4 regions of the Pantoea folii genome follow, and region 1 is predicted to be linked to each of the others. Evidence: predicted binding sites of a transcription regulator. Region 1 holds the regulator's gene; each other region holds the start of a gene.
The links. Region 1 encodes Fur, which represses iron uptake genes when iron is present. Its sites were predicted from a motif close to ATAATAATGAGAACNACTATCAA; they were not measured.
Positions count from the first base shown of each region.

Region 2: AC1MDE_RS01900 (TonB-dependent siderophore receptor) is a predicted target of Fur. The motif match lies at 5,440-5,462, and genes of this name have one in related genera.
Region 3: exbB (tol-pal system-associated acyl-CoA thioesterase) is a predicted target of Fur. The motif match lies at 1,420-1,442, and genes of this name have one in related genera.
Region 4: AC1MDE_RS18515 (Nramp family divalent metal transporter) is a predicted target of Fur. The motif match lies at 2,650-2,672, and genes of this name have one in related genera.

Region 1 is NZ_JBWXON010000030.1:33,381-40,872, reverse strand. Features, by position in the region: gene nagE (N-acetylglucosamine-specific PTS transporter subunit IIBC) at 1-1,482, shown strand, start outside; gene glnS (glutamine--tRNA ligase) at 1,634-3,301, shown strand; gene AC1MDE_RS24820 (hypothetical protein) at 3,536-3,931, shown strand; gene fur (ferric iron uptake transcriptional regulator) at 3,993-4,442, opposite strand; gene fldA (flavodoxin FldA) at 4,798-5,328, opposite strand; gene ybfE (LexA regulated protein) at 5,464-5,739, opposite strand; gene ybfF (esterase) at 5,908-6,672, opposite strand; gene seqA (replication initiation negative regulator SeqA) at 6,921-7,466, shown strand; gene pgm (phosphoglucomutase (alpha-D-glucose-1,6-bisphosphate-dependent)) at 7,492-7,492, shown strand, end outside.
Region 2 is NZ_JBWXON010000001.1:383,352-390,843, reverse strand. Features, by position in the region: gene AC1MDE_RS01915 (alpha/beta fold hydrolase) at 1-897, shown strand, start outside; gene AC1MDE_RS01910 (Gfo/Idh/MocA family protein) at 894-2,075, opposite strand; gene iolE (myo-inosose-2 dehydratase) at 2,086-3,009, opposite strand; gene AC1MDE_RS01900 (TonB-dependent siderophore receptor) at 3,215-5,383, opposite strand; gene AC1MDE_RS01895 (glycoside hydrolase family 5 protein) at 5,726-6,916, shown strand; gene AC1MDE_RS01890 (ABC transporter substrate-binding protein) at 7,245-7,492, shown strand, end outside.
Region 3 is NZ_JBWXON010000003.1:282,119-289,610, forward strand. Features, by position in the region: gene exbD (TonB system transport protein ExbD) at 176-598, opposite strand; gene exbB (tol-pal system-associated acyl-CoA thioesterase) at 604-1,332, opposite strand; gene AC1MDE_RS06305 (TRAP transporter substrate-binding protein) at 1,686-2,660, shown strand; gene AC1MDE_RS06310 (TRAP transporter small permease) at 2,710-3,216, shown strand; gene AC1MDE_RS06315 (TRAP transporter large permease) at 3,232-4,518, shown strand; gene metC (cystathionine beta-lyase) at 4,652-5,842, shown strand; gene AC1MDE_RS06325 (DedA family protein) at 5,948-6,610, shown strand; gene AC1MDE_RS06330 (AraC family transcriptional regulator) at 6,763-7,492, opposite strand, start outside.
Region 4 is NZ_JBWXON010000016.1:127,199-134,690, forward strand. Features, by position in the region: gene mgrA (L-glyceraldehyde 3-phosphate reductase) at 1-774, shown strand, start outside; gene AC1MDE_RS18510 (DUF2502 domain-containing protein) at 934-1,281, shown strand; gene AC1MDE_RS18515 (Nramp family divalent metal transporter) at 1,342-2,583, opposite strand; gene AC1MDE_RS18520 (NupC/NupG family nucleoside CNT transporter) at 2,953-4,143, shown strand; gene AC1MDE_RS18525 (LLM class flavin-dependent oxidoreductase) at 4,336-5,424, shown strand; gene AC1MDE_RS18530 (ABC transporter substrate-binding protein) at 5,424-6,407, shown strand; gene AC1MDE_RS18535 (cysteine dioxygenase family protein) at 6,404-6,994, shown strand; gene AC1MDE_RS18540 (rhodanese homology domain-containing protein) at 6,987-7,492, shown strand, end outside.

The sequences.
Region 1 (7,492 bases):
AACTTCGGTGAGCACATTCAGAAAATGGGCTCGGTGGGCGCAGGCGTGTATGCCTTCTTTAACCGCTTGCTGATTCCGGTCGGTCTGCATCACGCACTGAACTCCGTATTCTGGTTTGACGTGGCAGGCATTAACGATATTCCTAAGTTCCTTGGCGGTGCACAATCAATCGCGAATGGCACGGGTATCCCGGGCATCACCGGTCGCTATCAGGCGGGCTTCTTCCCGATCATGATGTTTGGCTTGCCGGGTGCAGCATTGGCTATCTTCCACTGCGCACGTCCAGAAAACCGCGCGAAAGTCGGCGGTATTATGCTGGCTGCGGCCTTCGCGGCCTTCTTCACGGGGATCACTGAACCGCTGGAATTCTCCTTCATGTTCGTGGCACCGGTGTTGTATGTGATCCATGCCGTATTGACCGGTATCTCGGTATTTATTGCTGCGAGCATGCACTGGATTGCAGGCTTCGGCTTCAGTGCCGGTTTGGTGGATATGGTGCTGTCAACGCGTAACCCGCTGGCGGTGAATTGGTGGATGCTGATTCCACAAGGTCTGGTGTTCTTCGCCATCTACTATGTGGTATTCCGTTTCACTATCCAGAAATTCAATCTGATGACGCCGGGTCGTGAATTGTCTGCGGGCGATGAAACTGACGGCTACGACGTCAACGTTGATCACAGCGGTAACGGTGAAAGCCAGACCGAATCACTGGCACGTCGTTACATTGCCGCCATCGGCGGTTCAGACAACCTGACCAACATCGATGCCTGCATTACTCGTCTGCGTCTGAACGTCAAAGACTCAGCCCAGGTGAATGAAGGCGTGGCGAAACGTTTGGGTGCGTCTGGTGTGATTCGTTTGAACAAGCAGAGCGTGCAGGTGATTGTCGGCACTCAGGCTGAAAGCATCGCCTCCGCAATGAAAACGGTATTGAGCAAAGGCCCGGTTGCTGCGGCTTCCGCTCCTGCCACCGCTGCGCCGGTCGTGACTAAACCCCAGGCCGTGCTGAATACTGAAAAAGCGGTGATTGCTACGCTGGTGGCACCGGTGACCGGTGAGATTGTCGCGCTCGACGCGGTGCCGGATGAGGCGTTCGCCAGCAAAGCGGTGGGCGATGGTCTGGCAATCAAGCCAACCGACAAAACGGTGGTGGCTCCGATCGCCGGTACCGTGGTGAAAATCTTCAACACCAACCATGCGTTCTGTCTGGAAGCCGCTAACGGCGTTGAGATCGTGGTGCACATGGGCCTGGACACCGTGGCGCTGGAAGGAAAAGGCTTTACACGTCTGGTAGAAGAGGGAGCAACCGTCACTGCCGGTCAGCCGATTCTGGAGATGGATCTGGACTTCCTCAACGCCAACGCGCGCTCAATGATTAGCCCGGTGGTGGTCAGCAACAGCGATGATTTCGCCGGACTGAATCTGCTGGCCAGCGGTTCGGTGGTTGCAGGCGTCACGCCGCTGTATGAAGTGAAAAACTAAGTCCTTGTGATTTAGCCAGAAGGCAGGAAGAAATTCCTGCCTTTTTTGTTTTAAAACGACCAACAAACGGTTGTTTCCCTCCTGCGCTTTGTGGATCATACTCCGTTACTTCGTGGTACAAATCACCCGCTATTGTTTTGAGGATTTTGAGATGAGTGAGGCTGAAGCCCGCCCAACGAACTTTATTCGTCAGATCATCGACGAAGACTTGGCGAGCGGTAAGCACAGCAGTGTGCATACCCGTTTCCCGCCTGAGCCCAATGGTTATCTGCATATTGGCCATGCGAAATCAATCTGCCTGAACTTTGGTATCGCCCAAGATTATCAAGGACAGTGCAACCTGCGTTTTGACGATACTAACCCGGTGAAAGAAGACCTGGAGTTCGTTGAATCCATCAAGCGTGACGTGCAATGGCTGGGCTTTGAGTGGAGCGGCAACATTCGTTACTCCTCAGACTATTTCGACCAACTGTTTAACTACGCCGTTGAGCTGATCAATAAAGGTCTGGCTTACGTTGATGAGTTGTCGGCGGAAGAGATCCGTGAATATCGCGGCACCTTGACTGCGGCGGGTAAAAACAGCCCGTACCGCGACCGCAGCGTGGAAGAGAACCTCGCGCTGTTCCAGAAAATGCGTGATGGCGGTTTCGAGGAAGGTAAAGCTTGTCTGCGTGCCAAAATCGACATGGCATCGAGCTTCATTGTGATGCGCGATCCGGTGCTATACCGCATTAAGTTTGCCGATCACCATCAGACCGGCAGCAAGTGGTGCATCTACCCGATGTACGACTTCACCCACTGCATTTCGGATGCGATCGAAGGCATTACCCACTCATTGTGTACGCTGGAGTTCCAGGACAACCGTCGCCTTTACGATTGGGTGCTGGACAATATCACCATTCCGCAGCATCCGCGCCAGTACGAATTCTCGCGGCTGAATCTGGAATACGCGGTGATGTCGAAGCGCAAGCTGACGCAGTTGGTCACCGAGAAAGTGGTGGAAGGCTGGGACGATCCCCGCATGCTGACCGTTTCAGGTCTGCGCCGTCGTGGTTACAGCGCGGCCTCGATTCGTGAATTCTGCCGCCGCATCGGCGTGACTAAACAGGACAATATCGTTGAGATGGCGTCGCTGGAATCCTGTATTCGTGACGATCTCAATGAGAACGCACCACGCGCGATGGCGGTACTTGACCCGTTGAAAGTGGTGATCGAAAACCTGCCCGCCGGCCACGAAGAAACGCTGACCATGCCTAATCATCCAAACAAGCCGGAGATGGGCACGCGTGAAGTGTCGTTCAGCCGTGAAGTGTGGATTGATCGCGCTGACTTCCGTGAAGAAGCCAACAAACAGTACAAACGTTTGATTCTGGGCAAAGAAGTGCGTCTGCGCAATGCTTATGTGATTCGTGCTGAGCGTGTGGCGAAAGACGAAGAGGGTAACATTACCTGCATCTATGCCACTTGTGATGTTGACACCCTGAGCAAGGATCCGGCGGATGGTCGCAAAGTGAAAGGTGTGATCCACTGGGTTTCCGCCATTCATGGACTGCCAGCTGAGTTCCGTCTTTACGACCGTCTGTTCAGCGTGCCAAACCCCGCGGCGGCTGAGGATTTCCTCACCACCATTAACCCGAACTCGCTGGAGATCAAACAGGGCTTCGTGGAGTCTGGTTTGCGTGAAGCGGCCACTACCGCAGCTTATCAGTTTGAACGTGAAGGTTATTTCTGTGCCGATAGCGTCTACTCACAGCCGGGTAAATTGGTGTTTAACCGCACGGTTGGACTGCGCGATACTTTCGCGAAGATTGGCGAGTAATATCTTTCGTCAATAGCACAATATGATCATGAAAGGGCGAGCAATCGCCCTTTTTTATTGCCTGTAATTCGCCACGAGCAATTAATTATGCTGAAGGCGGCAAGCTGAGCTTGTTGTCTATTTTGCGACAATTCTGACTTTAGCAAAATTAACCCATTTGCGAGTGTGAAAAATTGTATTTCAGGTAGGCTATGCGCTCTCAACAAAGCTCTGCGGGTTATCAAAGGAAATAAAATGACAAGTCTCGCCCTGGAAGCTAAGCATAGTGTGGTGGTATTACATCAGCTTATTGAACGTGTTTTTAACCAGGTAGAAGGCAGTGATGACAGCATGGAACTGCTATTGTCACACTTTCACCCGGATTTCAAAATGGTGACGCCGCTGGGTAAGCAGCTGGATCTGAATGAGACCGAAGTGCTGTTTCGCAAACTGCACGGTCAGCGGGAAGGGCTGCGCATTGCCACCAGTGAGCATGCCATCATTTCTCAACAGAGCCAGGAAGTGACGATTCAGTATCGTGAACTGCAGATGTTGAACGGCACCCATCAAACGCGCATCTCTTTGGCTGTGCTGGATTGCAGCACCACCATTCCTCGCTGGCGCTACCTCCACGAGACCTTTATCGCTTGATAACAGGCATAAAAAAACCGGTGACCAGCACCGGTTTTTTTATATTGCATAGCACACTCAATTACTTATCGTGGAGCGTCTCGTCTTCGCGGCAGTCTCCCAGTGCACAGTGGCCGTACAAGTACAGGCTGTGGTTACTGAGTTTAATGCCATGGCGAGTGGCAATCTCACGCTGACGCGTTTCGATTGATTCATCGCTGAATTCGATTACTTTGCCACAATCCAGGCAGATCAAGTGGTCATGGTGATGCTGCTGAGTCAGTTCGAATACGGATTTGCCGCCTTCGAAGTTATGACGGGTGACGATACCCGCGTCATCAAACTGGTTAAGAACGCGATATACCGTTGCCAGGCCAATCTCTTCGCCCATATCGATCAGGCGCTTATACAAATCTTCCGCACTGACGTGATGGGACTCGGGGCCCGGTCCCTGAAGCACTTCCAAAATTTTCAATCTTGGCAGAGTGACTTTCAGGCCAGCCTTCTTCAATGCGGAGTTGTTGTCAGTCATTCGGATATTGTCCTGTTACTTTGCATGTCACTTACGGCGCAGGGGCCTTGAATGTTTAGGTCACACGTATTCTCATTTGCGTCTCATTATAGAACTCAAGCAGTGAAATGAAAACCGGGGTATCGCGCAAATCAACAAAAGTCGTAAGGATAAACATCGCCTACGTCAGCGCGGAACGGTGTGGTTTGGGTTTCCATTTCACTCAGCCTCAGTCAACAATCAGAGGAATAAGCGGATGACCATTGCGGGTATTCTACAGATTTGCGGGGAAAAGTTAAAAAACCGTAGCTATTATTTTTATAGGAAATTCCTTTGTCCCAATGTGAGCCAGCGCTCACATTGGGGAGGCGAGGCATCAGGCTTCGATGATCTCTTTTAACTGCAGCTCATCAAAAATCTGTTTCACCCAGGCATCAACACGTTCGTTGGTCAGCTCAGGTTGACGGTCTTCGTCAATTGCCAGGCCGAGGAAGTGTTTGTCATCGGCCAGACCTTTAGAGGCTTCAAAATGATAGCCCTCGGTCGGCCAGTGGCCCACGATCACCGCGCCATTTGGCTCAATGATGTCGCGAATCGTGCCCATCGCATCACAGAAATATTCTGCGTAGTCTTCCTGGTCGCCACAACCAAACAGCGCCACCAGTTTGCCATTAAAGTCGATCTCTTCCAGCGAAGGGAAGAAGTCATCCCAGTCACACTGTGCTTCGCCGTAATACCAGGTAGGAATGCCCAGCAGCAGGATGTCGAACGCTGCGAGATCTTCTTTGGTGCTCTTAGCAATGTCATGCACTTCGGCGACATCTTTACCCAGTTGTTTCTGGATCATTTTTGCAATGTTTTCAGTGTTGCCGGTATCGCTGCCGAAGAAAATGCCTACGATTGCCATGGGTTAAGTAACCTCTTAAAGCCTGATTGTGAAAGTAAGTCAATTGACTGCACATGTTAGCGAATGATAGCAGACCGTTGAAAAGGGCGGAACGAGTAAAGCCTGAACTTTGTGTTCCTGCGTGCGGTCAGCGCGCTAAGACAGTTTGAGTTGCGCCAGCAGCATTTGTTCAATCAACTCGCTGCGGCTGATGTTTTGTTGCTCGGCCAGCGTGTTCAGGGCGTCAACCGCTTCGCTGGACATTTTCAGCTCAACACGACGCAGCCCTCGCACTTTATCGCGCTTGAGCTGGTTACGTTTGTTGATACGCAACTGTTCGTCACGTGTCAGCAGGCTGGTTTTGGGTCGACCAGGACGCCGCTCGTCTGCAAAAAGATCAAGCGTGGTACGGTCTGTCTGTTCTTTTGCCATGATTTGTGAAACTGAGTGGGCGCGAACGGCGGAAAGGCGCTGCGCGATTTATACATTATCGGCCCGACCACGGCGAAAAAATCATCCGCGGCAAATTTTTAGCGCGACATCATACTCCAGCACCATCCGCGACGCCAACCCTAAACCGCATACGGCAAGCTTTTGCTTTTACAGGTTAAAAAAGCGACGAACTGCGCGCAAAACCGCATCAGGTTTTTCAGCATGTACCCAATGACCGGCCCCGCTAATCACGTGTGCGTGTGCCTGCGGGAACTGGCGTAGCAGTGCATCGCGGTGCTGATTGTCGAGGTAAGGAGAATCGCCACCGCGGATAAACAATGCGGGATGTGGCCAGGCGGGAACTTCTTCCCAGCCAGAAATCGTGGTGTAGTTGTCCCACAGCACCGGCACGTTAAAGCGCCACTCGCCCTCGACAAAGGACTTGAGGATAAACTGAATTACCCCCTCTTCAGTGACATGTTGACGCATCACCTCGGCCGCTTCGCTACGACGCGTTACACCCGCGGCGGTGACGGCGCGAATACCGGCAAAGATTTCATCGTGGCGGCGGGTTTGGTAATCCACGGGCGCGATATCGATCAGCACCATCTTCTCAATACGTTCGGGGGCCACTGCGCTCAATGCCATGGCGATCTTACCGCCCATCGAGTGACCTATCACGCCAGCGCGTTCAATCTGGTGTGCATCCAGCGTCTCAACGATATCTTGCGCCATGGCGTGATAATTCATCACCTCACTGCGCTCAGATAAACCATGGTTGCGTACGTCCACTTGTAGCGTGGGGCGAGCATCCCGTACGCCGCGTGCCAGCACGCCAAGGTTATCCATGCTGCCAAACAGGCCATGAATTAACAGAATCGGGGACGCTTCAGGGGGAGATTGTTCAGTTTGCAGACAGGCGTTCAAAATCATGGCTAAAGTTCTTACGGTTGTGACCTTGGCTTAGGGTATCATGGATTCACCTGTCCAGGAGCCAGCCGGCCAGGCATTAGGGCATATTCCGACTTTTGCCCTGAAACGACGCCAGCGCTATCGGCTGCCACGGATTTAACTTTATAATCCTTATGTTAGAGCCCGCTCACGTTTTGCACAGCTCGATTTTGCTAAGGCCGTTGCAATAAAGCGTGGTTCTGTCATTTGCCAGAATTGTACGGAATAAGATGAAAACGATTGAAGTTGACGAAGAACTCTACCGTTATATTGCCAGCCACACGCAGCACATTGGTGAAAGCGCCTCGGATATTTTGCGCCGCATGCTGAAGTTTACCGCGGGCCAGACCGCACCGACTGCACCTGTCGCTGCGGCTTCGGCTTCGGTCAAGGAAGCGCAGCCAGTGCGCAGCGAAGCGCGTCCTCAGGATCGCGTACGCGCCGTGCGTGAACTGCTGCTCTCTGATGAGTATGCTGAGCAGAATAAGGCGGTTAATCGCTTTATGCTGGTACTGTCAACGCTCTATCGTCTTGATCCAGCTGCCTTTGCTGAAGCCACTGCCTCGCTGCAGGGCCGCACTCGCGTCTATTTTGCGGGTGACGAGCATACGCTGCTGCAAAATGGCACCCATACTAAGCCGAAGCACGTTCCTGGCACACCGTACTGGGTGATCACCAATACCAATACAGGCCGCAAATGCAGCATGGTGGAACACATCATGCTGGCGATGCAGTTCCCACAGGAACTGACAGAGAAAGTTCGCGGCACCATTTAAACTGAAGCGTCAGGGAGAAGCGCCAA
Region 2 (7,492 bases), on a different contig from region 1:
AAAATAACATCGCGCTGGTCACAACCTGTCACCAACCTGCCTGATTTTTCCCATCATTACGCCACCGTAGACGGTGTTCGCATCCACTACGTTAGCGGCGGCAACCCACAAGGTGAAACCCTGGTGCTGTTAGCCGGGTTCCCACAAAGCTGGTTTGCGTGGCGCAAGGTAATGGCTCTGCTTGGCGATCGTTACTTCATTATCGCGCCCGATCTCCCCGGTCAGGGTGATTCCGATAAGCCTTACAGCGGCTATGACACCACTTCTCTGGCAGAAAAAGTACAGGGCCTGCTGCTGCAACTGAACATCCATCACTACTATCTTGCGGCGCATGATGTCGGTGCGTGGGTGGCCTGGCCGTTTGCCCTGCGTTATGCCAATCAGATAAAAAAACTGGCACTGCTTGATGCCGGCATTCCGGGCGTCACCTTGCCGGATGCGCTGCCTGCCACGCCCGATAAGGCCTGGAAAACCTGGCATTTCGCCTTCCATCTGCTGCCGGATCTGCCTGAAGCCTTAATTGCCGGGCGCGAAGAGATCTATCTGGATTGGTTCCTGAAACGCAAAGCCGTCAGCCCAATGGTTTTTGACGCGGAAGATATGGCGGAATATGTGCGCTTGTTGCAACAGAACGGGGCATTGCGCGCAGGCATGGCGGCCTATCGCGAAGTGAGCGCCTCGGCGGAACAAAACCGTGCATGGCTGCATGATAACGGCAAACTGACGGTGCCGTTGCTGGCGGTCAGTGCCGATCAGGGTTCGATCCCCGATATGGCGATTCCGTTTCAGGAGTTTGCGGCTGAGGTTTCAGGCATCAAAATCGCGCACTGCGGTCACTTCATCCCGGATGAGCAACCGCAGGCGCTGGCTGAAGCACTGCGCGAGTTTTTTAGTTAGTTGCGCAGACTGGCGATCTCCACACGTTGACCACTGGCAGATGAGCGCACCATCGCTTCAATGATCTGCTGATTCTCCAGGCCAAAGCGGAAATCCGGGAAACAACCGGCTTCGCTGCTGAGGCCTTTAATCAGGTCGTAAATTTCGATCACTTTCACATCGAAGTATCCCAGGCCACCGCCAGCGAAATCGAAGCCAAAGAAGCCTCCAAACTGCTCGACCTGAGAACCGGCATAAATGGTTTTAAAGCCGCGATCGTGTTTCGCATCGCCATAACGTGCAATCTTCAGTTCGTTAAAGCGCTCACCGTCCATGATGATGGTGCCTTCGGTGCCCGAGATTTCCCAGGCAATGCCGAACACTTTTCCTGCGGAGATGCGTGAAGATTCAATCACGCCACCGGCGCGGTTCTCGAAAGTGACGAGCGCCTGGAACTGATCGTCGTTTTCCACTTTCAAACGCGCCGCCTGTTTATCTGCCTGGGCCCCATAGCCTGAACCACCACCTGCAGCAGGACGCGTGTCAATAAACAGCTGCTCCTGTCCTACCACGCTCTTGATCGGCCCCATCAAATATTGCGCCACGCTCACCACGTGTGAGCCTAAGTCACCGAGTGAGCCAGACCCGGCCTGTTCGCGCGAGCAACGCCAACTCCATGGCAGCTCGGGATCGTTGAAAAATCCCTGATCGAACCAGCCACGGAAGCGTGTCGGTGTGCCGATGTCACCGCGATCGATCATCTGCTTCGCCAACTGCGCTGCCGGCGTTTTGATGTTATTGAACGCCATGATGGTTTTCACACCTGCTCGCTCAGCTTCCTGGGTCAGGGTTTGCGCTTCCTGCAACGAAACGGTGAGCGGCTTTTCGCAGTAGACGTGTTTACCTGCACGAATCGCGGCCAGCGCCATGTCGAAGTGCATGCTATTAGGCGTGGTGATATCAACAATATCGATTTCAGGGTTGTTCACCAGCGACTGCCAGTCCGCCGTGCTGTGTTGAAAGCCGTAGCGTCGAGCCGCTTCTTCGGCCAGTGCGGGCGTGACATCTGCCAGCGTATGCAGAACGGGTTGCAGCGCCAGGTTACGATACAGTAAACCCGCGCGGCGCCATGCATCGGCATGTGCCTGGCCCATAAAGCCTGAACCGATCAGGCCAACATTCAGTGTTTTTCCAGCCATCAGCGGCTCCTTAAGCGTTTGCAGGTAAAATGTGTTGGGCAACAAAACGTTGTGCGCGAGTCACGGTCTCCAATGGGGGCGCTTTCGCCGGATCCTGCTCGGCTTCCACCACCATCCAGCCCTGATAACCGCTGCGAGCGATAAACTCTGCCAGCGGTCGATAATCAATGCCGCCGTCGCCTGGCACGGTAAACATCCCTGCGAGCACGGCTTCGTTGAAAGTCATACCGCTGGCTCGCACCTGTTGCAGGCGATCCAACCGCACATCTTTTAGATGGATGTGGCAAATGCGGTCAGCGAATTCCTCAATAAGTTGCGTATAGGAGAATCCGGCAGCGGTGGCGTGACCGGTATCCAGTAACAGGCCAACGGCGGGCGAACAGGCATTTAACAGCGCACGAATTTCCGGCAGCGTTTCGGCCACCATCATGAGATGGTGGTGATAGGCGAGGCGTAAACCGTATCGATCAAACAGGGCTTCGGCAAAGTGGGAAAGGCGATCGGCATAGTCGGCGACCTGACTCTCCGGCAACAAACGTCGGGTGCTCAGTGGCACATCCAGCGCGTTGTCAGCCATCCAGCCGCATTCGCCGTACACCATCACGTTGGCGCCATTTTCCTGCAGCAGGGCGGCATGGTTGTGCACCGCATCCAGCTCCTGCTCAACGCTGCGTTCGGTGAGAAATCCGTCATGCCAGCCTGACACCAGTTGCAGTTGATGTTGTGCCAACAGCTGCTTCAATGCACCCGGTTCACGCGGGAATATGCGACTTAGCTCGACGCCCTGAAATCCGGCCTGTTTCGCTTCTTTCAAACAGTGTTCGGCCGAGGTCCCTGCGCCGAGGTATTGCAGCACTTCATTGACCCAGGAGAGTGGGCTGACGCCGAGTTGAGGTGCGGGGTGACCTGTGCGATAAAACGCTTCTTTGATCATCGGTTATATCCTGTAGGGGAGATAGCGATGAAATTAGCGGATGCGATGTGCAGCGGCGAGCGGTTATTTGACGTAAAACCATCAAAATTTGCAGGCTAAACGTCAAAAAAATATTGATGTGATTTTGGATGGAAATTGATGGGTTAACAGGGAGATAGGAATGCAAGTCATTAGAGGTGGCCCTTAGAAGGCCACCCATCAGGACTCAGAACGACAGGGTGACGCCAGCGTAATAGGCGCGGCCCGGTTCGTTGTAAGTTGAAGCACCTTCATCTTCACGATAAATGCGCTTATCAAACAGGTTGTTAATACCCGCATTAGCACGCAAATTTTTAGTGATGTCGTAATTGAGGTTCAAGCCGACGATGGAATATGGCTTGATTTCACGTTGTGAAAGACCTCCAGGTCTTCCCTCAATAACTGTTTCTGCATTTTGGCGCGGTTTTTGGCGGCCATACTGCGTCCAGTTGATATTGGCGCTAAGGCTATCAGTTGCTTGCCACTCTAATTGTGAGTTGATAGTAAATTCAGGAATGACCGATAGAGGATTTCCGGTCTTCTTACTTTCTGAACGGAACATGTAAGTCGCATTAGACCGCCACTCAAGTGTGTCCGCAATCAATGGAATAGTCAGGTTCCCTTCCAGCCCCTCTACAATGGCTTTGCCTCCATTCTCCCACTGAAGCACGTTGTAAGTACCATTGGTGTAGACAACATCAGTACCGGATACAATTTTGTTTTTGTAATCGTTACGGAAGTAGGTGATACCAGCGACATAACCCGCGTGGTTAAACTCTAGTCCCACTTCTTTATTGACGCTCACTTCAGGATCGAGATTGTCATTCCCTAATAAATAACATTGGGATAGGCCAATTGGGCAGCCATTGCCACGTGTTGATAGTAGGTAGCCGGGAGTTGATTGATATAAGTTAGGCGCCTTGAATGCCCTCGCAATACCCGCTTTGAGCGTAAAATAGTCGCCCAATCCTTGCGAAATATTCAGGCTTGGACTCCAGTTAGCACCAAAAGCATCATGATAATCAAAGCGTAAACCCGGAATAATTTCAGTGCTGTCAGTGGCGGCAATATTATCTTCAAAATAAAGAGAACTTATCGTGGCGGAGTTAGTACTGCTGCGCTGAGACGGATCGCCTGAACTACCTGGCAAGTAAAGGTTTGTACTTGCAGATTGCATTGACGCAGGGTCATTAAGCTCATCGTGGTTCCATTCCGCTCCCAACGTCACGGTTTGGTCCACCAATAATTCCAGTGGGAAGTTTATTTCTCCGCCAGCACGATAACTTTCCAGACGACTGGTCGAATAAACATTACTGTTAATCATCCCTTCAACACTTCCGGCAGTGCCTTCTTTCAAGCGAGTGTTATTGGTCTTCTCGTAGTTGAAATTAAGTTTGGATGTGCCCCAATCCCAGATACCGTTATGAGTGACGCCATAGCTCTGACGATATAAGCGGTTTGTTTCACTGCCGTACAGAGATTCAACTAAACCACCTGCACTGCTATTTCCATTGCTGTTCTGCGTGTCGCCCGCATAGATATTGCCCTGACGGCTATAGCCGTAGGAGAAATCAACGATCTGAGTAGGGGTGATTTTCCATGACAGTACACCGTTAATATCTTTATTACGTACCCCTTCCCGTCCCGCAGCATAAGAGCCGTTTTGAGCGGTATTGATATCATAAGCATCCGCATCGGTGCGGTTGATATTGCCATACAAACGCATGGTTAATGCATCGCCAGCCAGTGGGCCACTCAAATTGAAGTTGGCGCGACGCGTGTCACCCTCTTTACTGTTTTCGGGCTGATTGGTGAACAGTGACAGCGATCCATGCCAGTCATTGGTCGGGCGCTTTGTGATGATGTTCACCACGCCGCCAGCCGCACCGGAACCGTAACGCGCGGCGGCTGGGCCGCGAATCACTTCAATACGTTCTACCATCTCCGCGGGCACCCAGTTGGTATCACCACGCGAGTCACGTTCGCCGCGCCAGCTGTAACGCACGGAGTTACGCGAACTGACCGGCACGCCATCTATCAGGATTAAGGTGTTTTCCGGGCCCATGCCGCGAATATCAATCTGACGGTTGTTACCACGACTACCGCTGGCCCCGTTACCGGTCAGGTTGACGCCCGGCATTTTGCGGATGATATCGGAGAGGTCGTTAACCGGTGGACTTTTCTTAATGTCCTCAGCGGTAATGGTGGAAACGCCAGGCTGTTGTTTCAGACCCTGTTCTGCAGTGACGATCATCGATTCATCGTCAGCCAGTTTTTCCGTGGGTTCTGCGGCATAAGCAGGTGAGGTGAGCAAGGCTGCCACAATCAGTGCAAGAGGGCGCTTCCTGACATACAAAGTTACATTCACTTAAATCTTCTCCCTGAAGTATTAACATATGTAAGCAAATGCGCATGATAATGAGAATGTTTCTCATTGTATATGCGACAAACCGGCGTCTCCTTTTTTTCTCCATGATTGGTGCTAAATGCGGGGGAAACGTGAAGAAACGTAAAGCCAGAGTGACGTTTGTGCTTAAAAAACGTTGCGGAGGAAAAGCGTTCATCAAACTGTCATCAATTCCTTGCAAATCAGTAGACTAAAATCAGTGATAACGCACAGTAACTACATGGGAATCCGTTTAGCTTCGAGCCTGCACCAAAAAGGGTGCCTGGGACTCTCATAAATCAAGGAGAAAGTGTGCGCCAGATCATACAAACCTTTACATTCCTGTTACTGATTTCGTTCACTATTTCTGTTGCCAGAGCCGCCGATAAGATGGATTTCTGGCTGCAACCTCAACATGGCGGCAACAGTTTTAATCGCATTCCACCCAATACTGCTTATTTTAATGCTCTCCACACTTACGGTGCCTCTTGGGTGCGGCTCTCCTGGGATAAATGGCCCACCAAACAGCGTGATTTTCTGCTGGGCAGTGCGGATCGCTACCAGGGATTAGTGGCGGAAGATGTCGCCACTTTGAGAAATGTGCTGGATAACGCTGAGGCAGCAGGGTTGAAAGTGGTGATTACGCCGCTTTCCTTACCCGGCATGCGATGGTCACAAAATAACGGCGGACAGTTCGACGACCGGCTGTGGCAAGACAACGCTTTCTGGCAGCAAAGTGCCCGTTATTGGCGTGACCTTGCGGCTGCATTGCAAGACCACCCTGCAGTAGCGGCATACAACATCATTAATGAACCCGCACCGGAGAAAATGGGCGGTCTGGACGAACATGCGTCTGCCGCAACCATGAAAAGCTGGTATCTGCAGCACAAGGGTACCGCGCGGGATTTACCGGAGTTTTACCGCACCGTGATTGCGGCGATTCGCGAAGTCGATCAGCAGACGCCGGTGATGGTCGACAGTGGCTGGTACGCTGCCGCCGATGCCTTCACGTATTGGCCACAGCCGCTCGAAGATAAACGGGTGTTATATAGCGTGCACATGTATGAGCCTTATTCCGCCACCAGTGCACCGAATGCCAAACGCAAAGCGCCCTGGCCTTACCCGGGTAAAGTCCCGTTTGCGGGATTGCAGCAACAGTGGGATGCACAACGCGTGGCAGAATATTTAGCGCTGCCGTTTGAGTGGGCGAAAGCGCGCGGCGTGGCTCGCCATCAAATGGTGGTAGGGGAGTTCGGTTGTGTGCGCACCTTGCCAGGCTGCACACAATATCTGGAGGATGTATTAACGGTATTGGATCAGCAGCAGGCACATTGGGCGTTCTACAGCTTCCGTGAAGACAGCTGGGATGGTATGGATTACGAACTGGGCGACAAGAAAGTGTCGTGGCAATACTGGCAGGCAGCCGAGCAGAATTTACCCGATATCGTTCCACGCCATGCGACTAAAGAGTTTGAGCCTATACGCAAACGCTTAGAACAATAATGTCTTGCTAAGAAGAATACGTTCATAAGCCATGGCAAAAGCAGGCTGCCGAATACCTGACTAAATCTGAATACCTCACCTGAAACCGCGCCATCGCTGGCGCGGTCATCCCCGGCACCACGGGCACTACGTTCTATTCCCGAATTATGGCAATAGATATCCGTTTTTCGCATTTGTGATCGCTGCACATCTTACTGAGAATGGCTCCGGGACGTTCAGAGGATGAAAATTTCTTTCCGCCGTAAGGTGAGAAAGAAGAAAAATACATCGCTACCTCAACGCCTTTTCCCTACAGGGAAACATTTATATATATCAGGAGAAGGTTCCAGTGAAACTCGCCAAAGGTATCACCTTGCTTGCACTTGCATTGAGTGCGCACACCGCGTTTGCCGCCGATCAATCCGTCCCAACTGACAGCTCACTCCATGTTAAGGCCGACCCGGCACTGAAAAGCTTGCTGCCGGCGGATGTGGTTAAGCGCGGCTACATCGTGGCAGGAACCAACCCAAACACGCCGCCGACCACCTTCTATAAAGAAGACAACAAAACCCTGGCCGGACGTGAAATTGACGTGAT
Region 3 (7,492 bases), on a different contig from region 1:
CTTCCTGGGTTTTTCTACCGTTGTAGCGGGTTGCGCCAGGAATAGATGTGATCAGCCTCACCATTGCAGTTTACAAAAGTGATACCAAAAGTAACGAGAAATTAACATTAACGGCGGGAGAAAATAGAAAGGGCCGCTTTCGATGGCGGCCCTTATGAGCGATAAGAGGGGGGATTTATTTCTTCACCGTCTCCATGCCCATCAAACCAATCTTCAGATAACCCGCTTCACGCAATTGATCCATCACGCTCATCAGGGTTTCATAATCCACTGACTTATCCGCCTGGAAGAAGATGGTGGTGTCTTTCTTGCCTTCGGTCTGCGCCGTCAGCGCATTCACCAGCGTCTCTTTGGTGACCGCATCGTTGCCGATATAGATCTGCTTATCTTCCTTAATAGATAGATAAACCGGTTTTTCCGGACGCGGTTGCGGTGCGCTGGTGGAGGCAGGCAGGTTAACACGCACATCCACCGTGGCTAATGGCGCGGCGACCATAAAGATGATCAGCAGAACCAGCATAACGTCGATAAACGGCGTCACGTTGATTTCATGCATTTCGCCATCGCCTACCGAGTCATCGTTTAAACGCATCGCCATAATACTTATCCTACGCGCAGTTTCTGTGCCGCCGTCGGACGGGTCGCTTCTTTCGCGGTGTCCACATTGCCGAGATCCAGATCGCGGCTCTGCAGCAGCATCACCTGCGCCGCAACATCACCCAATGAGGCTTTGTAGCTGGCAATCATGCGCGCGAAGACGTTGTAGATAACAACAGCAGGAATAGCAGCAACCAGACCAATCGCGGTCGCCAGCAACGCTTCTGCGATGCCCGGCGCCACAACAGCGAGGTTGGTGGTCTGGGTTTTAGCGATACCGATAAAGCTGTTCATGATGCCCCAAACGGTACCAAACAGACCGATGAAGGGTGCAACAGAACCGATGGTAGCGAGGAAGCCGTTACCGCGACCGGCATGACGGCTGAATGCCGCAACGCGACGATCAAGGCGGAAGCTGGTACGTTCCTTAATGCCATCAAGGTCTTCGGTACCTGCAGAGAGTTCCAGCTCATTCTGCGCATCGTTCAGCAACACCGCACTATGGCTGTTACTTTTGAAGCTTTCAGCGGCGCGGTAAGCATCATTAAGCGAACGCGCTTCGCCCAGCGCCTGCTGTTCGCGTTTCAGGCGACGTTTCGCCCCGCTCAGCTCAGCAAACTTGCCGAAGAAAATCGCCCAGGTGACAACCGAGGCCAGTAACAGGCCAATCATCACCACTTTTACCACGATATCGGCATGCTGATACATGCCCCAAACGGAGAGGTCCGTTTGCATCAAATCACTGGCTACCACGCTGCGTCTCCAACTTCTGTTGCACAGTTCACGATTGAAGCGCGGATCATAGCAAAAAAATTGACCGAAGTGATAGTAGTTCTCATTACTATTTACAAACGATTAATGCTTCAATTTCTAACAATCTATGTGGTTTTTATGGATGCGCTGGCTGATGTTTTACAAATGTGACCTAAATTGAAAATTTATTAAAACATCGTTTCAAAATGTGATGTATTTCATCCAATCAACATTTGACCACTTTTTCGCCAGCGCAATTTCACTATTCTGAGCCAGCCCTTCCCGATTGTGGTGTGCCTGACACCGCTAATGATCACTAAGCTGGAGCAATAATAATGACATCTAAAAAACGACTCACGATTGCAATCTCTTCTCTGGTTATGCTGCTGGCGAGTGGTGCTCATGCCAAAGTGTTAAAAGTCGCGGAAGTACAGCCCGCCGGTTATCCCACTGTGGTCGCGCTGCAGCATATGGGCGATAAGTTAAAAGAAGCGACGCAAGGACGATTAGAGTTGAAGGTTTACGCTGGCGGCGTGCTGGGCGATGAGGATCAAACGCTGCAGCAGGTTCAGCTCGGCGCGATTGACATGATTCGCGTCTCGCTGGCTCCTGTCACCACTATCGCCCCTGAAACCAGTGTGCTAACCCTGCCCTATGTGTTCCGCGATGAAGACCACATGCACAAGGTGCTGGATGGCGATGTCGGCAAACAGATTGTCGAAAAATTCGATAACGATCCCCGCACTCGCATGGTGTTCCTCGGCTGGACCGACGCGGGCACACGCAACATGATCACCAAAAAACCTCTCACCAAACCCGAAGATTTGCAGGGGATGAAAATTCGCGTGCAGAACAGTGCCATTTCACTGGCCACGCTGAAAGCGATGGGTGCCAATCCTGTGGCAATGGGCGTCAGCGAAGTGTTTAGCGCCATGCAAACTGGCGTGGTCGATGGCACAGAGAACAATCCACCGACGTTTGTCGCCCACAACTATCTGCCCGTGGCGAAGTACTACACCCTGAGCGGCCACTTTATTCAGCCGGAGATGATCCTGTTCTCTAAAGCTTCGTGGGGACGGCTTTCCGCAGAAGATCAGGCGCTGCTGAAGAAACTCGGCAAGGAAGCGCAGGATGAAGAGCGCCAGCTGTGGGCCACTTACACCGCCCAGTCAGTGCAGAAAATGAAAGCCGGCGGCGTGACATTCCAGGACACCAACCGCGATTACTTTATGAAAGCCACGCAACCGGTGCGCGACCAGTTTGGCGGCAATTATCAGGATCTGATGAAACAAATTGCGGATGTGAAATAACCCTCTCAGCGCCGCGCGACCACGTGGCGCCTTGCTCAGGTAACGAAGCATGAATGCATATTCCCGTTTGATGGATGGGCTCTATTTGTTGTGCATGGGCATCGCGGCGGTAGCCCTGTTGATTATGGTCGCGGTGATACCCATCGGTATTTTCGCGCGCTATGTGCTGAATGGTGCCCTCTCATGGCCGGAGCCGGTCGCTATCGTCTGCATGATCATCTTTACCTTTATTGGTGCGCCCGTCGGATTGCGGGCAGGCACACACATTTGTGTGTCGATGGTGACCGATCGCCTCTCTGAGGCTGCACAAAAATGGGCACAACGGCTGTGCAACCTGCTGCTGATCGTGGTGTGCTTAATCCTGCTGCAGGCCAGCTACAGCTTGTGTGAGGCCATGTGGATTCAACCGCTGGCGGCCTTGCCTGCTGTGACGTATGGCGAAATGTATCTGCCCATTCCTATCGGCGCGCTGTTTACGCTGCTGTTTGTGATCGAGCGAATACTGAATGGCGATCAAAGTCAGCGTCCGCTGGTGACGCTGGGCGGCACACACTAAATTCGGAGCACTAAAATGGATGCTTTCATTCTGGTTGGTAGTTTGGTGTTGCTGCTGTTGGTCGGCTTTCCGGTGGCCTTTGCCGTCGGATTTGCTGCCTTTATTGGCGCCTGGTGGATCGATTTGCCATTGGAAGCCGTGGTGATTCAGATCACCAACGGGGTCAACAAATTTTCACTCCTCACCATTCCGTTCTTCATTCTGGCCGGGGCGATCATGGCCGAGGGAGGGATTGCCCGACGCCTGGTAAACTTTGCCTATATCTTCGTCGGTTTTATCCGCGGGGGCTTGTCGTTGGTGAATATCGTGGCGTCGACATTTTTTGGCGCGATTTCAGGATCGTCAGTGGCCGATACCGCCTCGATCGGATCGGTGATGATCCCGCAAATGGAGCAAAAAGGTTATCCGCGAGATTTTGCCGCCGCCGTGACCGCCAGCGGTTCGGTGCAGGCGGTGTTAACGCCGCCCAGCCATAACTCCGTGATCTACTCGCTGGCCACCGGTGGCGTCGTTACCATATCCTCGTTGTTTGTTGCGGGTATTATCCCCGGGCTGATGCTGGGATTCTGTTTGATGGTGATGTGCCTGGCGTTCGCACGCAAGCGCGGTTATCCCAAAGGCGAAGCCATTCCGTTGCGTCAGGCGGTGAAAATCTTCTTCGATGCGTTCTGGGGACTGTTTACCATCGTCATTATTTTGGGCGGTATTCTTTCCGGCATTTTTACCGCTTCGGAATCCGCTGCGATCGCCTGCCTGTGGGCGTTTTTTGTCACGATGTTCATCTATCGCGATTTCAAATGGAATCAGCTGCATATTCTGGTGTTTCGTACCATCAAAACCGTCACCATTGTGATGGTATTGATTGCCTTTGCGGCGGGCTTTGGCGCAGTGATGACCTTTATGCAACTGCCGACCATGATCACCGATGCCTTCACCAGCATCTCTGATAATAAATACGTGATTCTGATGTGCATCAACGTGTTACTGCTGGTGATCGGCACCTTGATGGACATGGCCCCTATTATTCTGATTTTAACCCCTGTCTTGCTGCCCGTTGCCACCAGTCTGGGCATCGATCCTGTGCATTTTGGCATGATTATGATGACCAACCTGGGTATCGGTCTGATTACCCCGCCGGTCGGTACCGTGCTGTTTGTTGCCAGCGCCGTCAGTAAACAGAAAATTGAGCAAGTGGTGACGGCCATGCTGCCCTTCTACGTCACGCTGTTTTTCATCCTGATGCTGATCACTTACGTGCCCGCGCTATCGCTTTGGCTGCCGCATGTCATGGGTGTGATGTAACGCGAAATCGCAGGGACGCGCTTTTGCCCGGCCAATTCATCGACTGACTCCGATAATCCGCAATCAGGGTCAACCCACTGCGGTGTTTCGTGGTAACGTGGATGTTTTGTGGTAAGTGTCAGGAAAGGCAGTGATGGCAACGAATAAAATTGATACCACGCTGGTTAGCGCGGGACGAAGCAAACGTTACACTCAGGGCTCAGTTAACAGCGTCATTCAGCGCGCATCTTCACTGGTTTTTGACACGGTTGCTGACAAAAAACGGGCGACGGCAGGTCGTGCATCGGGCGAGCTTTTTTATGGTCGCCGTGGCACCCTCACCCACTTCTCGCTGCAAGACGCCATGACCGAACTGGAAGGCGGCGCGGGTTGCGCGCTGTATCCGTGCGGTGCAGCGGCAGTATCTAATGCGATTATCTCTTTTGTCGAAGCGGGCGATCACATTCTGGTGAGCGGCGCCGTGTATGAACCAACGCAAGATTTCTGCACCAAAATTCTCAGTAAGCTGAATGTCACCACCACGTTCTTTGATCACTGCATTGGCAGCGAAATCAGTGAACTGATTCAGCCGAACACGCGCGTGGTATTCCTCGAATCTCCCGCCTCCATCACCATGGAAGTGCAGGACATTCCCGCCATCGTCGCCGCCGTGCGTGCGAAAGCGCCCGACGCGATCATCATGATTGATAATACCTGGGCGGCGGGCGTGTTGTTTAACGCGCTGGAGCATGGCATCGATATTTCGATTCAGGCGGGCACCAAATACATTATTGGTCACAGCGATGCGATGATTGGCACCGCCGTCGCCAATGAACGTTGCTGGCCTCAGCTGCGTGAAAATTCGTACCTGATGGGCCAGATGGTGGATGCCGATACAGCGTATATGGCCAGTCGCGGCTTGCGCACGCTCGGTACGCGTTTGCGCCAGCATGAAGAGAGCGGTTTGCAGGTCGCCGAATGGCTGGCCGCTCAACCGGAAGTGGCGCGCGTCAACCATCCGGCGCTGACGCAGAGTAAAGGTCATGAATTCTGGCAGCGCGATTTCAACGGCAGCAGCGGGCTGTTTTCCTTCATCCTGAATGAAAAATTGAGCCGTGAGCAGCTGGCGAATTACCTCGATCACTTCCACCATTTCAGCATGGCTTATTCCTGGGGTGGCTATGAATCCCTGATTCTGGCCAACCAACCGGAAGAGCTGGCAGAGATTCGCCCGGCAGGCGGCGTCGATTTCGACGGTACGCTGGTGCGTTTGCATATTGGTCTTGAACACGTTGATGACCTGCTGAACGACCTGAAAGCGGGCTTTGCGCGCTTAAAACAGTAAATATTTAAACAAAACCTAAACCATTTCGTGTCGCATCGGTGAGATCAACGTCTGCGATGCCACAGATGGTTAAAATAGAATCCTTGTGACTCGATGGGATAGCAGATGGGTGTTTTACATGAGATTGTTCACGCGCTCTGGCATCAGGATTTTGCCGCGCTGGCCAATCCGGATGTCGTGTGGATTGTCTACGGCGTGATGTTTTTAACGCTGTTTCTGGAAAACGGTTTGTTGCCTGCCTCTTTTCTGCCGGGTGACAGCCTGTTGCTGCTCGCAGGCGCCATGATTGCCAAAGGCGTGATGGATTTCGTGCCCACCATGGTGATTCTGACCACTGCCGCCAGCCTGGGTTGCTGGTTGAGTTATTTACAGGGGCGATGGCTGGGCAATACGCGGATGGTCAAAAGCTGGTTGATGCATTTGCCGGCGCAATATCATCAGCGCGCCTGGAATCTGTTTAACCGCCACGGTTTGATGGCGCTGCTCGTCGGGCGTTTCCTGGCGTTTGTTCGTACCTTGCTGCCGACCATGGCGGGCATTTCGGGTTTACAGAATGGGCGCTTCCAGCTGTTTAACTGGCTGAGCGGCGCGCTGTGGGTCGGGATTGTGGTCGCCATGGGCTATGGCATCAGTCAGGTGCCGTTTATCAAGCGTCACGAAGATCAGGTGATGGCGGTGCTGATGGTGCTGCCGATGGTGTTGCTGTTTGTCGGTCTGACCGGCAGCATCGTGGTGATCTGGAAAAAACGCCGCCAGAAAACGAGCTAATCCGATACGGGTTGCCATAAATGGTAACCCTTCAATGGTTCAGTGCAGTTTCGTCGCGCGCGCATTCATGCACATTTGGCCATTCAGATGGCGTCAAACAGCACCCATTCGCTCAGGGCCATTTCGTTAAATACACATTTATCTGCATTGGTTCAGGCAGCGTCAAACGGCAACGTTTGGCGCACGCGGCTGGCTTCCTCTCCCGGCGTCACGCCGAAATAGCGTTTAAACTCCCGCGAAAACTGCGAAGGGCTTTCATAGCCCACGCGCACCGCTGCCGCACTGGCTTTCATCCCATCCTGCAACATCATCAAGCGCGCCTGATGCAGACGATAGCGCTTGAGGTATTGCAACGGCGAGGTTTGGGTCACGGCTTTAAAGTTGTGATGAAACGCCGAAACGCTCATGTTCACTTCGGCTGCCAGCATATCGACGCTGAGGCTTTCGGCGAAATGGCTTTCGATGCGTCGCAAGGCGCGCGCAATCTGGCTGAACTGGGTCTGACGATTCACCAGCGACAGTAGCGCACCGCCAATCGGGCCGGTGAGCACGTAGTAGATAATTTCCCGCACCAGCTGTGGGCCCAGCACGCGCGCATCACGCGGATGGCTCATCGCATCCAGCAAACGCTCGGCAGCGCACAGCATCTCTTCACTCATAAACGCCGAATGGATACCGGAAGTCTGCAACTGCGGCTGAAATTGTTCGTCGTCGCCAATATCCATCAACAGATCCTGCAAGCTGGCGATATCCACGCTCAGGCACATGCCGGCCAACGGCTCTTCCGGAGTGGCTTCGGTTTCGCACTCCACCGGCAGCGGTACGGTCAGCATCAAATACTTCGTGGCGTCGTAATGAAACACCGTGCTGCCGAGATAACCG
Region 4 (7,492 bases), on a different contig from region 1:
GAGTCCAATTTCGGGCGCATTCTGCGCGAAGATTTTGCCGGGCTGCGCGATGAGTTGGTGATCTCCACTAAAGCCGGTTACACCATGTGGGACGGTCCTTACGGCGACTGGGGTTCGCGCAAGTATCTGATTTCCAGTCTGGATCAGAGCCTGAAACGCATGGGGTTGGAGTATGTCGATATCTTTTATCATCACCGTCCCGATCCGGAAACGCCGCTGGAAGAGACCATGCGCGCGCTGGATCAGGTGGTGCGCCAGGGTAAAGCGCTGTATGCCGCCATTTCCAATTACCCGGCAGATAAAGCAGCCGAAGCGATTGCCATTCTGCGCGATCTCGGCACACCTTGCCTGATTCATCAGCCGAAATACTCCATGTTCGAACGTGCACCGGAAGAGCAAGGTCTACTGGATGTGCTGGGTGATAATGGCGTCGGCTGCATCGCATTCTCTCCGCTAGCGGGTGGTGTGCTGACCGATCGCTATCTGCAAGGCATCCCTGAGGATTCCCGTGCCGCCAGCGGCAGTAAATTCCTTAATGAGAGCCAGTTGACGCAAGAGAAGATGGAAAAAGTGCGTAAGCTGCAGGCGATCGCCCAACAGCGTGGGCAGAAGCTGGCGCAAATGGCGCTGAGCTGGGTGCTGCGTGATGCACGCGTGACTTCGGTGCTGATTGGTGCAAGTAAAACTGCGCAAATTGATGATGCCGTTGAGATGCTAAGCCAGCCCGAGCTGACAACTGAAGAGATCGAAGCGATTCATAACATATTAGTGTAAACGATTACCTACCCGGCTCAGGCCGGGTATTTTCCGCAGCAGAAAATTCTCAATTCAGATTTCCCGCAACGTTTTCAGACTCACTCTCAAGGCAACACTGGACCGATGTGGCACACTAGCGCAACGGTGGCAGTGATAAGCCACTGAAAAGGAGAAGTTATGAAACGTGCAATTTTGTTTGCCGCCTTGCTGGCAACACTTTCACCCCTGGCGATGCACACAGCAGAAGCCAACAGCGCCACCCTTACATTGGCTCCGGGTGTCACGCTGCATCTCGGCGATCGCGATCGTCGTGGTTACTATTGGGATGGCGGACGCTGGCGTGAGCCGCGCTGGTGGAATGACCGTTATCGCTACAACGATCATCGCTGGTGGCGTCATGAAGAGTGGCGTCGTCATCAGGCTTACGAACGTGAGCGTGAACGCCGCTGGCATGAGCGGGAACGCCGTGAGCATTGGCGCCATGACCATCGTCATGATGACAGGCATGATCACCACCACCACTAATACAAAAATCCCGGCCTGATAGCCGGGATTTTCTTTTTTTCGTCTTGACCAGCCGAAGCGTTACCAGCCGAGCGCCTCACCGACCAACAGATAGAGATTCAATGCCACCACCAGCACCACTATCAGGCGTCCGGCGTTTTGCATCAGGCGCGAATTGACCATCTCATCGCCCATCAACTCGCGGTTGCCGGTAAAGGCCAACAGCGGGATCAATGCCAGTGCGATACCGAAACTCAACAGTACCTGGCTCATCACCAGAATGCGCGTTGGATCCCATCCGGCCCAGATCACGATAAAGGAAGGCAGCATGGTGATGGTGCGACGTAGCCACAGCGGAATATGGAAGCGAATAAAGCCCTGCATCACGACTTGTCCCGCCAGTGTTCCCACCACGGTAGAAGACAAGCCTGCCGCCACCAGACTTAATCCAAACACAATGGCTGCTGCGCGGCCCAGCAAAGGTTGCAGCGTCAAATACGCCTGGTCGAGATCCACAATGCTGGTATGCCCGCTGAAGTGGAAAGCTGCCGCCGCAGTCGCCATCATCGCCAGATTGACAAAGCCGGCAATGGTCATGGCAATCGCCACATCGAGTTTAGTGGACGAGTAGCGATCCGCTTTGCTGCCAATGTTACCGTGTTGCGTCAGTGCCGAGTGCAGGTAAATTACATGCGGCATGATGGTGGCGCCCAGCACACCGGCAGCGAGGAACACGGCGTCAGAGGTAGGCAGCGAAGGCAACGCCATACCGGTGACCAATTCACTCACTTTCGGCTGCGAGAAAAACAGCTCAACAATATAGGCACCGGCGACAAACAACAGCAGGCCGCCAATTACCAACTCCAGCGGCTTCTGCCCCCGGCTTTGCAGCATCAAAATCAGGTAGGTGGCGACGCCGGTGAGCACGGCGCCTTGTAGTAGCGAAATCCCCAGCAATAATTTAAAGCCGAGTGCCGCACCAATAAATTCAGCGAGGTCAGTGGCCATGGCGATGATTTCCGCCTGCACCCAATAGAACCACACTGCCGGGCGTGGAAAGCGATCGCGGATATGCTCGGCAAGGTTTTTACCGGTGGCGATGCCAAGTTTGGCTGACATCAGCTGAATCAGCATCGCCATCACATTGGCCCAGACCACCACCCACAGCAGTTTGTAGCCGTAGGCCGCACCCGCCTGAATGTTGGTGGCAAAGTTACCGGGATCGATATAACCAATTGCCGCGATGAAGGCAGGGCCAAGCAGCGCGAGCTTGATTTTTCTGGCTCCGCGAGCGGCGCGCTCAGCGGTGCGACTTTCTGACATAGTGTGGACCCTGTCCTAACGCTTGTTGACCCATGCAGCTTAACGGGCGCTCAAGGCAAGTGAAATTTGATTATAGTTATCGTAATAATAGATGGTGCTATGAAGTATAGCCATTGCTATACCTTGCGGTAAAGCCAGTTCTTGCCAAAATGTTTGCAACAGGAATCACTCTACTCCCGGGTTATTTTATAGACAATGTTTTTGTGGATATTTCTTGTGAAGGCTTTGTGAAGAGGTTGTGAGCGGTGAGACTATTCTTAGAAATTTGTCGATACCGAATACTTATAATGTGGTTTTGATCTCGTTTTTAAGTAACGCGTTACATAGAATACGCAACAAAATACAACCCTCCTCAAATTTGGAGCCGACATGTCCCATATTTTGCACTTTCTTTTGGCATTAGTGGTGGTAGCCGTACTGGCCTTGCTGGTCAGCCACGATCGTAAAAGCATCCGCGTTCGTTACATCGTTCAGCTTCTGGTGATCGAAGTTCTGCTGGCGTGGTTCTTCCTTAACTCTGAAGCTGGCCTTGGCTTCGTCAAAGGGTTCGCGGGTCTGTTTGACCATCTACTGAAGTATGCTGCCGAAGGGACTAACTTCGTATTCGGCAACATGAACGACAAAGGCCTGGCGTTCTTCTTCCTGAATGTTCTGTGCCCGATCGTGTTTATCTCCGCGCTGATCGGTATTTTGCAGCATTTCCGTATCCTGCCTTGGGTGATCCGCGGCATCGGTACCGTGCTGTCAAAAGTCAACGGTATGGGCAAACTGGAATCCTTCAACGCCGTAAGCTCTCTGATTTTGGGACAGTCAGAAAACTTTATCGCGTATAAAGATATCCTTGGCAAAATGTCACAGCGTCGCATGTACACCATGGCTGCTACGGCAATGTCGACAGTTTCCATGTCCATCGTCGGCGCTTATATGACTATGCTGCAGCCGAAATATGTGGTGGCCGCGCTGGTATTGAACATGTTCAGCACCTTCATTGTGTTGTCACTGATCAACCCTTACCGCGTCGATAGCGAAGAAGATCTGCAGTTGCAGGATCTGCACAAAGGTCAGAGCTTCTTCGAAATGTTGGGCGAATATATCCTTGCCGGTTTCAAAGTGGCGATCATCGTTGCCGCCATGTTGATTGGTTTTATCGCCCTGATTTCAGGTCTGAACGCGCTGTTTGATCTGATCTTCGGCATCAGCTTCCAGGGTGTGCTGGGTTACGTGTTCTATCCGTTTGCGTGGGTGATGGGCGTGCCGTCCAGTGAAGCGCTGCAGGTTGGCAGTATCATGGCAACCAAACTGGTTTCTAACGAATTCGTGGCGATGATGGATCTTCAGAAGATTGCTGGTCAGCTGTCACCGCACGCAGAAGGAATCCTGTCTGTGTTCCTCGTCTCCTTCGCTAACTTCTCCTCTATCGGGATTGTGGCGGGTGCGATTAAGGGCTTGAACGAAGAACAGGGTAACGTGGTTTCTCGCTTCGGCCTTAAACTGCTGTACGGCTCAACCCTGGTGAGCGTGCTCTCTGCCGCTATCGCCGGTCTGGTTCTGGCCTTCTGATGTTCAGGGCGAGCTGCGGCTCGCCCTTCTCTTCTTAATTATGCCTTTCTGTTCTATCTTGCATTTCACCCCTTTTATCCCCGTCATTCGCCGCTTCCCCACCTGACGCAAAACCTTTGCACAATATTGAATTTCCGTCCCGGTTGCCTGCGCCCGTAGCTTTTCTCCATAACGTCACATCTGGAGAATCGTATGAGCATTCAATTTCTTGGCATGATTGGCCACCGCCTGGCTTCCGAAATCATTCCCGCCAGCGGTCCGCTGTTCGATAAAGATTACATCGCGCGTTTCGCCCGCGCCCATGAAGAAGCGGGATTTGATCGCATTCTCGTGGGCTATTGGTCCGATCAACCCGACGGCTTTCTGGTGACCGCACATGCTGCGGCACACACCTCAACACTAAAATTCCTGCTCGCACACCGTCCGGGCTTTGTCGCACCGACACTGGCCGCACGCAAGCTGGCAACGTTGGATCAACTGACCGATGGTCGGCTGGCCGTGCATATCATCAGCGGCGGTAGCGATGTCGAGCAGCGTCGTGATGGTGACTTCCTGAATAAAGCCGAACGCTATGCGCGCAGCGATGAGTTTCTTGCCGTGCTGAAGCAGAGTCTGGAATCCAGCCAGCCTTATGATCACAAGGGACATTTTTACCAGGCTGAGCAGGCGTTTTCCGCCATCAAACCTGCGCAGAAAAAGCTGCCGATATACTTTGGTGGATCGTCTCAGGAAGCGATTGATGTCGCTGCGCGCCATGCCGATGTCTTTGCCCTGTGGGGCGAACCGCTGAAAGGGGCGGAAGAGACGGTACGCAATGTGCGAGCCGCTGCGGCTCAGCACGGGCGTGAGATTGATTTCAATATCTCGTTCCGTCCGATTGTCGGGAAAACCGAGAAAGAGGCCTGGGAACGTGCCGAGCATATCCGTGAACTGGCCGAGAAGCAGTTGCAAGAGACCGGCTTCGCCTTTGGTAAACCCAAGCCGCAAAGCGTTGGCGCCCAGCGTTTGCTGGCTGCCGCCAATGAAGGCGATCGCCTGGACAAAGTGCTATGGACCGGCGTGGCTAAACTGGTGCAAGGCGGCTACAACTCCACCGCACTGGTAGGCACCGCCGATCAGGTTTCCGACGCGCTGCTAGACTACTATCGCCTCGGCATTCACAGCGTGCTGATTCGCGGCTTCGATCCATTGAATGATGCGGTGGAATATGGTGAGGAGCTGATTCCGCTGACGCGCGAGAAAGTGGCAGCGCTTAACGCCGCTGACAAAAGGAGCGCCTGATGCGGCTGGCTGCACTGTTTACCGGTGTTGCGCTGGCACTCTCCACGCTCAATCCGCTGTTCGCCGCTGATAAAGTCACACTGCGCCTGGGCGATGTTAAGGGGGATCGTTTTGCCGCGTTAAAAGCGTCGGGCGAACTCAATAATCTGCCCTACGATTTGAAACTGACGGCGTTTGATTCGGGTGCACCGGTGCAGGAAGCATTAAATGCCGGCGCACTGGATGTCGGTTTCACCGGCGATCTGCCGTTCCTGTTTGTGTTTGCGGCTGGCGCGCCGGTGAAAGCGGTAGGCGCATGGCAAAACAATCCTGACAGTATCGCGCTGCTGACCCGTCCCGATGCCGGAATTCACCGTTTACAGGATTTGAAAGGTAAGCAAATCGCAGTAAATCGTGGTGGCTGGGGTCACTATCTGCTGCTTGGCTTGCTGGAGCGTGCGGGATTAAAACCAGACGATGTCACGCTGCGATTCCTTGGACCTGTTGATGGCCGAGCCGCCTTGACCTCCGGCGCCGTATCCGCGTGGGCGCCGTGGGAGCCGTATATCGCCACCTCCACTGCTGTGGATGGTACGGTGCGCGTCGCTGACGGCGGTGGCAAAGGCATTATGTCGGGCTATTCGTATGCGCTGGCGCGTGACGAAGCGATCAATGATGCAGGTAAACATAAAGCCATTGCCGATCTGCTGGCGCGCCTGGCTAAGGCACAAATCTGGGCGCAGCAACATCCGCAGGAGTTCGCCAGCGTGCTGGGTAAAACACTCAATATGCCCACCAACATCACCAGCAGTTGGATAGCCGATGCGCACATTCGACCGCTGGTGTTTGATGCCAGCCTGATCCCCACCCTGCAAAAATCGGCTGACTTCTTCCATCGCTATCAGGTGCTGCCGAAAGCGATCGATGTCAGCAAAGCCTTTGATTTTAGCCTGTCTGCTCAGGCCAATCAGGTCGCCAAAAGCGCGCCGGGAGATAAATCATGAGTGCCTATCAGCATCATCGTTTACGCGACTTTGTCGGTAATCTGGCTACGTTGCTCGACCAGAATCCCGATGAAGCCACTGTTCTACAACAGGGCAGCGCCTGGCTGGGCGAACTGATCCGGCATGACGACTGGCTGGACGAGGCTTATACCCAGCCGCATCCCGAACACTATCAACAATATCTGCTGTATGCCGATGCCCGACAGCGTTTCTCCGTGGTGAGCTTCGTCTGGGGGCCAGGCCAGCAAACGCCGATTCACGACCATCGCGTCTGGGGATTAATTGGCATGCTGCGTGGCGCGGAGATTTCGCAATCCTGGCAGCCCGGGCAGAACGGCCTGCAACCGGATGGTGCGCCGATACGGCTCGATCCCGGCAGTGTCGAAGCCGTCTCTCCTACCGTGGGCGATATCCATCGCGTCAGCAATGCCTATGACGATCGCGTGTCAATCAGCATCCACGTGTATGGCGCCAACATTGGCGCGGTAAAACGCGCGGTGTATCGCGAAGACGGCAGTGAAAAACAGTTTATCTCCGGTTACAGCAACCGTTACTTACCGAACATTTGGGATCTATCACATGAGTAAAACCGTTTTCCCTTTCCGCCAGGCGGAGGACATTCTTGAGGCTCTGCGTCAGCAGCAGGAAGTGGCGATTGTTGATGTGCGCGACGAAGCACTGTTTGCCACCGGCCATCCGCTGTTTGCGGTGAATATCCCGCTCTCAAAACTGGAGCTGGAGCTATTGGACCGCATTCCACAATCCACAACCTCCATCACTTTATATGATAACGACGAGGGTCTGGCGCAGGCAGCAGCAGAGCGTATTGCCGCGCTGGGCTATAGCAATGTGGCGCTGTTAAAAGAGGATTTAACGGGTTGGCAGGCAGCCGGCGGTGAGCTGTTTATTGATGTCAATTCACCGAGCAAAGCCTTTGGTGAACTGGTTGAACATCACAATCACACCCCTTCCCTGTCAGCTGATGAAGTGCACAGCTTAATCAACAGCGACGCCAATGTAGTGGTGCTGGATGCGCGTCGCTTTGATGAATACCAGACCATGAGCATTCCAGGCGCCACCAGCGT